Linked DNA regions of Tolumonas auensis DSM 9187. The protein of the gene in region 1 interacts with the protein of each later gene in a pairwise test. Links are inferred from orthologs where the notes say so. Each region holds a gene or a part of one and is shown on either strand. Other genes may lie near its edges.

Region 1 (6,780 bases):
CCCTGAGGGCAGCGTCATGCTGGATAAACTGATCGACAGTCAACCCCATGCGGTACTGGGTGCGCATTCGATCACACGTTTCGGGCCAAAACTCCCGTTTTTATTCAAAATTCTCTCTGCCAGAAAGGCTCTGTCCATTCAGGTTCATCCTGACTTGGCTCAGGCACAAGCCGGGTTTGCGCATGAGGAGGCTGTTGGCATTCCGATTACCGCGCCAGAACGTAATTATCCGGATGCCAATCATAAGCCGGAGCTGCTGTATGCCTTGACCCCGTTTTACGGATTGATTGGTTTCCGGCCGATTGACGAAATAGTGCGTCTGTTAACGCTGGCCGGTGAACAGCAATTACTGCAATGGGCAGAGCATCTGCAAAAAGGGAGAGAATCTGCATTAGTTCCCTTTTATCGCTGGCTTTTGTTGTTATCACACAAAGAGGTTACACATTTACTGTCTGCCATATCACCCAGCCTGCAATTCAATCCGGAACCGACATTTACCGAGATCCAGCGACTGGCGCATGAATACCCGGCTGATAGCGGTGTTCTCGCTCCGCTGGTATTGAATCTGGTATCTCTGGTTCCGGGGGAGGCAATCTTCATTCCGGCCAGAACCCCGCATGCTTATTTGCGGGGTACGGGTATCGAAGTCATGGCCTGTTCCGACAATGTGCTGCGGGCCGGATTGACGCCAAAACATATCTCCCCCGGTGAGCTGCTGAACACAGTGATATTCCAGAGTATGCAACCAGAAATCATACGACCGGCAGTTGTTGGAATGGAACAACGCTTTTCTGTTCCGGTGGATGATTTTGAGTTGTCGATTGTGCGTCTGCAACAGGGGGATCATTTCCCTGCGGGTATGTCGGCCGATGCAGAGTTGCTCTATTGCCTGAAAGGTGAAGTTTCACTGACGAATGAACTCGGCGAGTCCTGGCTATTAGCACCGGCAACAAGTGTGTTATTGCCTGCCGCCAGTACAGGATGGCAATTAAGTGGTTATGGAAAGATAGCCCGAGTGCGTATCAGACCGTCGTTGATGCATTAATCAATGTGGCCTGATTTTTAATTATGCAGAAAAATCAGGCTGCGTTATCCGGAGAAAAGCTCATGAAACTAAATGTGCTCATCTTTTTATCGTTGTCAGTCTGGCTGTGGTCAGCGCAGGCCAGCGGAAGTTGCAGTAGTACCAATGTGCGTTATGCCAGTTCAAGTAACATCCTTTATATACAGACCGGCGGGGTTTGCGGGCTGGGTGAGATTTCCGCCTTCAGACCGAAACAACTGGTGAATCAGGGCAGTGGAGTCTATTTGCTTAAAACCAATCTGAAATTGACGGATGGGTCGGTTTTGCTGGTGGATGGTGATGACCTTGCTGCGCCAGTATCTGAACTCCGGCTATTGTCTAACAATACGGGTACAACAAATAGCGTGGTGAATATCACCGCCGATTACGGGACAGTACAGATCAATAACACGAAAATCACCTCGTGGGATGAAGCTGTTCAAGGGCCGGATACAGAATATGGCACGTATAAACGCGCTTATATCAGAGTTCGGTCATCGACAGTGGATAAGCAATCCCGTATGGATATTTCCAACAGCGATATTGGGTATCTCGGTTATTACGCGTCTGAATCGTATGGGCTGACGTGGAAGGTAACCGGTCCGTTAACTCAAGTCCGGGTGTTCGGTAATATTATTAATAGCCGTATTCATCATAACTACTTCGGTGTGTTCACCTATGGCGCGTACGGCATGATGATCAGTGATAATGAAGTCGATCACAATGTGAAGTATGGCCTTGATCCACATGATGATTCTGATTACCTCAGTATCATTGGCAATAGCGCTCATCACAATGGTAATCACGGCATTATCTGCTCACAGCGTTGTGACAATCTGGTGATCCGCGATAACAGCAGTTACAGCAATACCGGACACGGCATCATGCTACATCGTTCGGTTGACTACACACTGGTGGAGAATAATCTGGTTTTTGATAATACAGATACGGGCATCGCATTATTTGAAAGTAACAATAACGTGCTGAGGGGGAATATCGTGCAAGGTAATGTACGTGGGATCCGCCTGTCCGTTGGTTCATCAAATAATCAGATTGAAGGTAATATGATTTTTGGCAATACGGGAAACAGCATATATACCTATCAGGGCTCAGATACACCTGCGCGGGCCGGTAATGATGGTATCAACCGGAATAATAACTGGTTCCAAAATACGGTGACCGCCAGTGGCAACTACGTTCTTAAATTGAATGCCACCGATCAGGATAGTTTCAGTGATAATGATTTTACTGGGAATCCAGACGCCAAATTTTCGGTACAAGGCGCCACGAACACCAGTTATACCAATAATCTGCTGGATCCGGGCATGACGTTACCCTGAGACAAACTGACTGAAAAAAGCGTAAACGAAAAAGGCCACCTGAATTCAGGTGGCCTTTTAAATTTGGTTGCGGGAGCAGGATTTGAACCTACGACCTTCGGGTTATGAGCCCGACGAGCTACCGAGCTGCTCCATCCCGCGTCAATGGAGCGCATAATAGTGATCCGAATCACGTATGGCAAGAGGTATTTCGATATTAATTATCAATTGCTCAATAAGTTAGCAATTCGCTCTAAATTCAGACATGCAGTAACTTACCCTCAATTCATATCTGTTTTATCAATTCACAGCTATAATGCACGTTTATTTGTTCCAATGAATTAGAGACGAATGGCTGACTTTTTTGCAACATGCCCGAAAGGGTTAGAATCTATACTGGCTGCTGAATTATCCCGATTTGGCGCATCTGACGTTAGAGAAACGGTAGCAGGTGTCGCATTTAGTGGTGAACTTGAGGTGGCATACCGGGCATGTTTGTGGAGTCGCTTCGCTTCCCGTATCGCACTGGAGTTAACCTCTTTTTCTGCCGATACCGATCTGGATCTTTATCTCGGCTGTTTTAACGTGCAGTGGGAAACGCATTTCTCTGTTGATCAATCCTTTGCCGTCGATTTCTCCGGCACCTCCAAAGCCATCAATAACACGCAATACGGCGCCTTGAAAGTCAAAGATGCGATTGTGGATCGTTTTACCAAGCGCAGCGGTATCCGGCCTTCCGTGGATAAAAAAATACCGGATGCACGCGTGATGGTGCACTGGAAAAAAGATACCGTGACTGTTTCTCTCGACTTGTCCGGCCCGGCGCTGCATCAGCGTGGCTACCGTGATGAAACCGGTGAAGCACCACTGAAAGAGAATCTGGCCGCCGCTGTTTTAGCGCGTAGTGGCTGGCAGAATGAACCGCTGTTAGATCCGATGTGCGGTTCAGGAACTCTGTTGATCGAAGCTGCCATGCAGCTTTGCGATATGGCACCGGGTTTGTTGCGTCGTCGTTTCGGCTTTGAAAGCTGGTTACAGCATCAGCCGGAAGTCTGGCAGCCGATCATTGCCGAAGCCTCTGTGCGTGCGAAACGCGGACATAAAGAAGCCCTGCTGCAGCCAGATCGTTTTGTCGGTTTTGATGTTGATAGCCGTGTATTACAGCGCGCTAAAGCAAATGCGAACCGCGCTGGCGTTGGCGATCTGATCCGTTTTGAACAATCAGATGTGATGCAATTGCACAACCCATGGCCGGGCAGTAAAGGCTTTTTAGTCAGTAACCCACCGTATGGTGAACGTCTGGGTGAATTCCCTGAACTGCTGAAGTTATATCAAAGTTTAGGCAGCGCATTGCGTACCGAGTTTCAGGGCTGGCGCGTGACAATTTTATCCGCATCACCGGAACTATTGAGCTGTCTGCGTCTGCGCGCAGAAAAACAATACCGTCTATTTAATGGCGCGTTGGAATGTCAGCTACGTAATTATCAAATTGCTGATAACTCTGTCGCATCACAGAAAACGGTGGCGGAAGATTTTGCTAACCGTCTGCGCAAAAATATCAAAACGTTGGATAAATGGGCTCAGCAGGAAGGTCTTGATGCTTATCGTATCTACGATGCTGATTTGCCCGATTATAATGTGGCGATCGACCGTTACACCAACCATCTGATTATTCAGGAATATGCACCGCCGAAAACTATTCCGGAGCATGTTGCGCGTCAGCGTATTCTCGATTTGATGCAGGCGGCTATCGAAGTCACCGGCGTGCCGGGTAAAAATGTGATCTTGAAAGTCCGTGAACGCCAGAAAGGTGAATCGCAATATCAGAAACTGAATGCCGAAGGGCAGTTGCTTGAAGTGAAAGAGTACAATGCGAAGTTTTTGGTCAACCTGCGTGATTATCTGGATACCGGTCTGTTCCTGGATCACCGTTATACCCGTCGTATGTTAGGGCAACTGGCCAAAGGAAAGGATTTCCTCAATCTGTTCTCTTATACCGGAACTGCCACAGTGCATGCAGCACTCGGCGGCGCACGTACCACCACGACCGTGGATATGTCTCGTACCTATCTGAACTGGGCGCGCGATAACATGCGGCACAATGGCTTAACGAGTTGGCAGCATAAGTTTGAACAGGCTGATTGTCTCGACTGGTTACGCCATTGCGAACAGACCTTTGATCTGATCTTTATCGATCCGCCGACGTTCTCGAACTCCAAGCGTATGGACGATACGTTCGATGTTCAGCGCGATCATATTGATGTTATGGCGATGCTGAAGAAAATTCTGAACCCAGACGGCTTGATTGTTTTCTCGAATAACAAACGTCAGTTCAAAATGGATTTTAATGGTCTCGCTGAGTTGGGTTTAGTCGCTGAAAATATCAGTGCTAAAACCTTGCCGAAAGATTTTGCGCGGAATCCGCATATTCATAACAGCTGGCTGATCCGTCATGCACCAAAGACTGACGTATCGCAGGAGCAGGCATAACCGTTATGGCTATTTTTTCTATTCAACAGGGTTATCTCTCATACAGCGCAGCGCCGTTACTCGATCATGTAGAGCTACACATTGAGTCTGGCGAGCGTCTGTGTCTGGTTGGCCGTAATGGCGCGGGTAAATCCACACTGATGAAAGTGATCAGTGGTGAGGTTTTGCTGGATGACGGCTCGATAACTCATTTGCAGGATCTGAAAATTGCCCGTTTAGAGCAGGACCCGCCACAAACAGAATCTGCCACCGTCTATGACTATGTGGCTGATGGTGTGGCTGAACTGGGCAAGATCCTGGCCGATTATCACCACCAACTCACGCTATTGGCTGATCACCATGATGACGATCGCGTCATGCGCCGTCTGAGCGAATTGCAAGAGCAGCTCGATCAGCAACAAGGCTGGCAATTCGATACCCGCATCAGTCAGATCCTCAGCCTGTTATCACTGACGGCCGATACATCTCTGGCTGATTTATCCGGTGGCTGGTTGCGTAAGGTCGCATTAGCCCGTGCGCTGGTTAATGAGCCTGATTTATTGCTGCTTGATGAACCAACCAACCATCTGGATATCGACTCTATCGCCTGGCTGGAAGATTTTTTACGTCAATACAAAGGCGCTATTGTTTTTATCAGTCATGACCGTGAATTTATCCAACGCATGGCAACCCGTATTGTCGATCTGGATCGGGGCGTATTAACCTCCTGGCCGGGAAACTACGATGCCTATCTGGCAGGCAAAGAAGAGTGGTTGCGGGTTGAAGAGCTGAAAAATGCCCAGTTTGATAAAAAACTGGCGCAGGAAGAAGTCTGGATCCGACAAGGCGTTAAAGCGCGTCGTACCCGTAATGAAGGCCGTGTCCGGGCACTGAAAGCATTGCGTATGGAACGTGGCGATCGACGCGAAAAAGTCGGTACCTCTAAAATTCAGCTGGATGAAGCGGTTCGTTCCGGGAAAATTATCTTTGAAGGCGAGGGCGTCAATTACAGTATCGAAGGGAAATCCCTGATCCGTAATTTTGACTTCCGCGTGATGCGTGGCGATAAGATTGCACTGATTGGTCCTAATGGCTGCGGTAAAACAACGCTCATTAAATTATTGCTGGGCGATCTTCAGCCGGATAGTGGCACTTTGTATTGTGGCACCAAGCTGGAAGTTGCTTATTTTGACCAGTATCGGCAGCAGCTTGATCCGGAAAAGACAGTCATGGATAACGTGGCAGATGGCCGTCAGGAAGTCGATTTCGCGGGTCGTCGCCGACATATACTAGGTTATCTGCAGGATTTCCTGTTCGAACCGAAACGGGCGATGACACCTGTCAAAGCACTTTCCGGCGGTGAAAAGAATCGTTTATTGCTGGCTAAGCTTTTTCTGAAGCCATGTAACCTGCTGATTCTCGACGAACCAACCAACGATCTGGATATTGAAACACTGGAATTACTGGAAGAGTTACTGGCGGAATATCAGGGCACACTGTTGCTGGTCAGTCATGATCGACGCTTCATTGATAATACCGTGACACACAGCTGGTTGTTTGAAGGCGATGGCCGGATCACGCCTTATGTCGGTGGTTTTGCCGATGTTATGGCTACTCGTCAGCAACAGTCAGCAAAAATAGTTGCATCGGCGCCAGTAACAAAAAGTACGCCTGATGCGCGTGATAAAGAAGAAAAACCAGCAATACCGAAAAAAACTCGTAAACTTTCGTATAAGTTGCAGTCAGAACTGGACGGACTACCGGCTCAACTGGAACAATTAGAAGCGAAGATCGACTCGATACAATCTCAGATCAATCAACCTGACTTTTTCAGTTTGCCGGTAGAGCGCACCAAAGAAATTTTAGATGCCCTGCAACAAGCTGAATTGAATTTGGAACAGGCTTTCGCCCGCTGGGAAGAGCTGGAAG
Region 2 (6,725 bases), 1.1 Mb from region 1 along the record:
CCGACATAACTGGAACAGATGATCGGTACCAGCGGCACACCCGCCTGAATAGCGGTATGGAACGCGCCGGTTTTAAACGGGATCATGCCACGACCTTGGGAACGGGTACCCTCAGGGTACATCCAGACGGAGATCCGGCGTTGCTTGATTTTAGCGACGACCTGACGGATCGTATCTACCGCGCGGCTACGACGGGCCCGATCAATCAGAATATTACCGCTCAGGTAAAACAGCTGACCAAATAGCGGTACCCACGCCAGACTCTTCTTGCCGACCGCAACCACACCCGGCATCACACAACCGGTCATGACCATGATGTCATAATTGGTCTGATGATTACCCACATAGACCGCAGACTCAATGTGCCGGCATTCATCCGGAATCACCCGTCTGACTTTAACCCCGAACACCCAGCAGCCCCAGTTCAGCATACGAGCCAGCAGGTAGACATTATTGCGATGACGCGGACGAACCAGACAAATCACTAATCCAATCACAAACCAGATCAGTACCAGCACCGCTAATACCAGAATACGTAATACTTTCAGCATTGAAATAACCTTTTAAACTGCATTATCTGAAGCAGATGCACTCTGCTCCGGTTCAACCCGATCCACGCGTTGTAAACCACGCGGTAATTTGGCGCCACGGCGACCACGCTCACCGTGATATAACACCATATCAGCCGGTTTTAACGTCAGTTTACGTTTGCCGGCATACAAGGTCACCGCCTGATCGGCCTTTACAACCGCAACGTGCGTGACAAATTCTTCCCGGCTGGCAACTTTGTCTGCCGGAATACCAATCAGTTTATTCCCTTTTCCCTTGCCTAACTGTGGCAAAGTATTCAGCGGGAACAGCAGCATGCGGCCTTCATTACTGATCACCAGACATAATGCATCATCATCCTGCTTTGCGGTCAGTTGTGGTGGCAGAACCTGCGCGCCTTCCGGCAGCGTCAGCAAAGCCTTACCGTTTTTGTTTTTACTGATCAGATCATTATATTCACACAAGAATCCGTAGCCGGCATCCGAGCAAATCAGATAACGCTCATCCTCATTCCCCAGCAGCACATAGCGGGTCTGTTCACCGGCAGTAAAACTCAGTTTACCGGTAAGCGGCTCCCCCTGACCTCGGGCTGAAGGCAATGTATGCGCTTCCAGCGAGTAGGTCCGCCCCAAGTTGGTCATAAATACTGTCTGCTGATTACTGCGCCCCTGAGCACTCACCAGATAACCATCACCGGCCTTGTAATTCAGTCCCTGCACATCAACATCATGACCTTTCGCCGCACGAACCCAGCCCATCTCTGAAACGACAACGGTAACCAGTTCACTCGGTGTCAGCTCTTTCTCGGTCAGTTGTTTCGCTTCCTGACGCTCCACCAGCGGCGAACGGCGATCATCACCGTATTTCTCTGCATCGGCCTGAATTTCTTTTTTCAGCAGATTCCCGAGTTTGCGCGCTGAACCCAGTAACGCTTCTAACTGATCACGCTCTTTCGCCAGTTCATCCTGCTCACCACGGATCTTGAACTCTTCCAGTTTGGCCAGATGCCGCAGTTTCAGATCGAGTATTGCGTCAGCCTGGATTTCTGACAGACCAAACCGGCGCATCAGTTCCTTTTTCGGCTCATCTTCATTCCGGATGATGGCAATCACTTCATCAATATTGAGATAAGCGATCAACAAACCATCCAGAATGTGTAAACGGTTCAACACTTTATCCAGCCGGAACTGCAAACGGCGACGCACCGTTTCACGACGGAAAGCGAGCCATTCAGTCAGAATGGTCAGCAGATTTTTCACCTGTGGCCGGTGATCCATCCCCAGCATATTCAGGTTAACGCGGTAACTCTTCTCCAAATCGGTGCTGGCAAACAGATGCTGCATCAGTTGCTCAACATCAATGCGGTTGGAACGCGGTATAATCACCAGCCGGGTTGGATTTTCATGGTCCGATTCATCACGCAGATCACTCACCATCGGCAATTTCTTGGCCTGCATCTGGTTGGCAATCTGTTCGATGATCTTGGCACCGGATGCCTGATGCGGCAGCGCAGTAATGACAATATCACCATCTTCCATGTGATAAACCGCACGCGCCTTGATCGAGCCTTTACCGGATTCATAGATTTTACGGATTTCTGAACGTGGCGTGATGATCTCGGCTTTGGTCGGGTAATCCGGCCCCTGCACATGCTCCAGCAAATCAGATATCGTCGCATCAGGACGCTCAAGCAGAGTGATACAAGCCTGAGCCACTTCGCGTACGTTATGCGGCGGAATATCCGTCGCCATACCCACCGCGATCCCGGTGATCCCGTTTAACAGGATATGCGGTAACCGCGCCGGCAGGATCTGCGGCTCTTGCATGGTGCCATCGAAGTTCGGCTGCCATTCAACCGTGCCCTGCTCCAGCTCACTCAGCAACAACTCAGAAAAGCGTGACAAACGAGCTTCGGTATAACGCATGGCCGCGAAGGACTTCGGATCATCCGGTGCCCCCCAGTTCCCCTGCCCATCTACCAGCGGGTAACGGTAAGAGAACGGCTGTGCCATTAACACCATCGCCTCATAACAGGCTGAATCGCCGTGCGGGTGATATTTACCGAGTACATCACCGACAGTACGTGCGGATTTTTTATGCTTCGACAGCGCCGATAAGCCCAGTTCGCTCATGGCATACACGATACGTCGCTGGACAGGTTTCAGACCGTCGGCAATATGCGGTAAAGCGCGATCCATGATCACGTACATGGAGTAGTTGAGATAAGCCTGCTCAGTGAAGGTACGCAGCGGCTGGCGCTCGACACCTTCCAGACTCAGTTCAGCATCACTCATGTTAATTATTCTCTTGGTATCTCTCTGATTACTGGTCACTAGCCTATCATAATCACTGCTTTGCAGCGCGATATTTGCAGTCACGGACCGCGACCGGCTCTCGCTACCCGCCTGCGATCGTGCTGTAATAGTGGCAATAAAAACGAGGATCCGAAATGACAGATAAGCATACGAATACCGATGAATTAATCGATCAGGCCTATGAGCTTTTTCTGGAGCTGGCTGCTGATAATCTGGATGAAGCCACCATTGCCCGCTTCAACCAGGAATTCCCGGAACACGGCGGTTTAGGTGATTGTGAGCCGGAAGCAGACTGGGAAGAAGAAATCCAGGCAGAAGTCCGTCCGGAAGAGTGGCTGGAAGTGCGTGTTGGCCTGCTCAATTCAGACGATGAATTGAATTATCTGTTTGCCCGCATGCTGATCAGCCGGGATCCGGAAAGTCAGGAATGTCATATTCTGTGGCAACCAGAATAAGCCTCTTTTGATACAGAACCCGGCGTAAAGGGGTCGCGTCGCCGTTATGCCGGGTTCATAGCACTGACTGCAGGCAAATCAGCCGGGAAGACGGGGTTTACGGCCCCGCAATGTCCGGTTTAACTGCCATTCACCCAGTGTGGCCGTAAATTCGGCTCCCAGTAACACCACCAGCCAGCTCATATACAGCCAGATCATCAGGATCGGAATGCCCGCCAGCGCACCGTAAATGGATTTATACGTACCGAAATGGGCAATGTAATAGCCAAAACCCTCTTTAGCGACTTCAAACAGCAGTGCCGCCAGTGTTGCTCCCAGCAATGCGTGTTGCCAGCGCACATAAATATTGGGCACCACTTTGTATAACAGCAGAATCCCGCCCAGCGATAACAGATAAGGCAGTAATTCCAGCAGGCCACCACCCAGTGAGGATACCAGCTCGTAATGCCACAATGCCCATCCCTGTATCTGCGAAGAAAGCAGCAGACTACCGCCAACCAGCAAGGGGACAACACCCAGCACAATACTGTACATAGTGATAGTTTTCAGCCATTTACGCTGACCACGACAACGCCAGATATGATTCATGTTTTCATCAATCGCGGCAATCAGTAACAAAGCCAGCAGCACCAGCATTAACAGACCGATGGAAGTGGTCTTGGAGGCATTTTTAACAAACAACGAGAAATGATAGCGAAACGCTATCTCTGTTTCCGGCACAAAGTTGCTGAACATAAACAGTTCAAACTGACGGCGGAAATAGGAAAAACGCGGCAACCATGACAGCACCGAAAACACCACGGCCAGCAACGGTACAATCGACAGCAGCGAAACATACGCCAGATGACCGGCCAGCACCGGCAAACGGTCGTGCCAGACCCGCCGCCAGAAAAAAGCAGAAAAACGGCGTGAGCGCAGACAAAACAAGCGACTCTTCGCCCAGCGCTGGTTACGCAACGCCAGTAATCTGCGCGGATCCTGTGTCATCTTCACCTTCTTTTCATTTCATGACATCGTTAGCATACAGCTAAAAAAAAGCCCCGCAAATGCGAGGCTCTTCCTGATAACAATGGAGATGGTAAGAATTACTCTTCTTTACCACTACCACGGTTAGCACGTTTACGATCCATCTCGGTCAGCAGTTTCTTACGGACACGGATGTTCAGTGGCGTTACTTCCACCAGTTCGTCATCGTCGATGAATTCCATCGCCTGTTCCAGCGTCATCTTGATCGGCGTTGTCAGAACGATTGCTTCGTCAGTACCGGATGCACGCATGTTGGTCAGCTGCTTACCTTTCAGACAGTTTACTGTCAGATCGTTAGAACGGCTGTGGATACCAATGATCTGACCTTCATAAACTTCGGTCGCATGTTCAATGAACAGACGGCCACGTTCCTGCAGGTTGAACAGAGCAAAGCCCAGTGCTTTACCAGTCGCGTTAGAAATCAGAACACCGTTCTGACGCTGACCGATAGCACCACCTTTGAACTCACCGTACTCTTCGAAAGTATGGTACAGCAGACCAGTACCGGAAGTCAGCGTCATGAACTCGGTCTGGAAACCGATCAGGCCACGTGCCGGGATCATATAATCCAGACGTACACGACCTTTACCATCCGGAACCATGTTACGCAGTTCAGCTTTACGCTCACCCAGCTTCTCCATGACGGAACCCTGATTCTGTTCTTCAATATCAACAGTCAGTGTTTCCATTGGTTCCATTTTAACGCCGTCGATCACACGCATGATAACTTCAGGACGGGATACCGCCAGCTCGAAGCCTTCACGACGCATGTTTTCGATCAGAATACCTAAGTGCAGTTCACCACGGCCTGATACACGGAATTTATCCGGATCTTCGGTTTCTTCAACACGCAGTGCCACGTTGTGACGCAACTCATTCTGCAGACGTTCCAGAATATTACGGGAAGTCACATACTTACCTTCTTTACCAGCAAACGGAGAAGTGTTTACCTGGAAAGTCATGGTCACAGTCGGCTCATCCACAGACAGTGGTGGCAGTGCTTCTACACAAGAGTTAGAGCAGATGGTATCGGAGATTTTCAGCTCACCCAGACCAGTAATCGCAATGATGTCACCAGCTTGCGCTTCAGCAACTTCAGTACGGTGCAAACCCAGATAACCCTGTACCTGACCGATCTTACCGGTGCGGGTTTTACCGTCAGCACCAACCACAGTCACCTGCTGGTTTGGCTTCACGCTGCCACGCACGATACGACCGATGCCGATCACGCCAACATAGGAAGAGTAGTCCAGCTGAGAAATCTGCATCTGGAACTCACCAGCCGGATCAGCTTTTGGTGGTTCAACGAAATCAACGATTGCCTGGAACAGCGGATCCATGTTGTCAGATGGCTGAGACAGATCCATGGTTGCATAGCCCTGCAGTGCAGAAGCGTACACAATCGGGAAATCCAGCTGTTCATCAGTCGCGCCCAGGTTATCGAACAGATCGAATACCTGATCGACAACCCAATCCGGACGCGCGCCAGGACGGTCAACTTTGTTGACGACAACGATTGGACGCAGACCGCGGGCAAACGCTTTCTGAGTAACAAAACGAGTCTGTGGCATCGGACCATCTACCGCATCAACCAGCAGCAGTACACAGTCAACCATAGACATAACACGCTCTACTTCACCGCCAAAGTCAGCATGGCCGGGGGTATCAACGATGTTAATACGGTAATCTTTCCAGCGAATCGCTGTGTTTTTGGCAAGAATAGTGATCCCGCGTTCTTTTTCCAGATCGTTGGAGTCCATAATGCGCTCCTGACCATCCGAAGAGCGGTCCAGGGTTCCAGACTGTTGTAACAGTTTGTCAACCAGTGTTGTTTTGCCATGGTCAACGTGCGCAATAATGGCAATATTGCGGAGATTCTCTAACATCCTCGCCTCGAGATATAAAAAGTGACTAAAAATCGGACGCTCATTCTACCCACCCCAACGTGATCTGCATAGCAAATTTGCTGTAAAAACGAAGAGCATATTTTTACAGGATCTCTGTATAATCATGTTCGGCAGATTGTGCGTGCATTGCTGCACCACAAGAGCGCACCAAATTAGTGCTTTATTGCACCATAATATTACAGCGATGCGCTGTTAAATTTGGGCAATTAGCAGTTAATCCTTATTAACTAAAGAGTTTTTAAGTTGGCGCGTTTTTTGCTCCATAGCGATGAAAGTATTTTTAATATCGCTATCTGATTTTAATGACACCGGAGGTTAGCTAGCATGTCCGCTGCAAATGTTCTGAATATGATCAAAGAAAACGAAGTTAAATTCGTTGATCTGCGTTTCACTGATACTAAAGGTAAAGAACAACACGTTTCTATTCCTTCACACCAGGTTAACGAAGACTTCTTCGAAGACGGTAAAATGTT

Evidence for each region.
Region 2: the proteins of rlmKL (region 1) and typA interact in binary tests that used the Escherichia coli proteins (3 or more experiments, as listed by UniProt). The link is inferred for Tolumonas auensis DSM 9187 from one-to-one orthologs.

What each region holds. Positions count from the first base shown.
Region 1 is NC_012691.1:1,566,561-1,573,340, forward strand. The notes cover bases 2,341-5,302. They hold rlmKL (bifunctional 23S rRNA (guanine(2069)-N(7))-methyltransferase RlmK/23S rRNA (guanine(2445)-N(2))-methyltransferase RlmL), read left to right. Parts: upstream 2,341-2,733; coding sequence 2,734-4,872; downstream 4,873-5,302. Other genes in these bases: TOLA_RS07240 (right-handed parallel beta-helix repeat-containing protein), read left to right, coding at 2,341-2,403; uup (ATP-binding cassette ATPase Uup), read left to right, coding at 4,878-5,302. Outside these bases: manA (mannose-6-phosphate isomerase, class I), read left to right, coding at 1-1,045; more of TOLA_RS07240, read left to right, coding at 1,108-2,340; more of uup, read left to right, coding at 5,303-6,780. UniProt on the Escherichia coli protein: Specifically methylates the guanine in position 2445 (m2G2445) and the guanine in position 2069 (m7G2069) of 23S rRNA. Methylation occurs before assembly of 23S rRNA into 50S subunits.
Region 2 is NC_012691.1:515,840-522,564, reverse strand. The notes cover bases 3,819-6,725. They hold typA (translational GTPase TypA), read right to left. Parts: upstream 6,232-6,725; coding sequence 4,405-6,231; downstream 3,819-4,404. Other genes in these bases: glnA (glutamate--ammonia ligase), read left to right, coding at 6,577-6,725; TOLA_RS02395 (YihY family inner membrane protein), read right to left, coding at 3,819-4,306. In the rest of the region: TOLA_RS02410 (1-acylglycerol-3-phosphate O-acyltransferase), read right to left, coding at 1-551; parC (DNA topoisomerase IV subunit A), read right to left, coding at 564-2,843; TOLA_RS02400 (HI1450 family dsDNA-mimic protein), read left to right, coding at 2,999-3,319; more of TOLA_RS02395, read right to left, coding at 3,398-3,818. UniProt on the Escherichia coli protein: A 50S ribosomal subunit assembly protein with GTPase and nucleotide-independent chaperone activity, required for 50S subunit assembly at low temperatures, may also play a role in translation.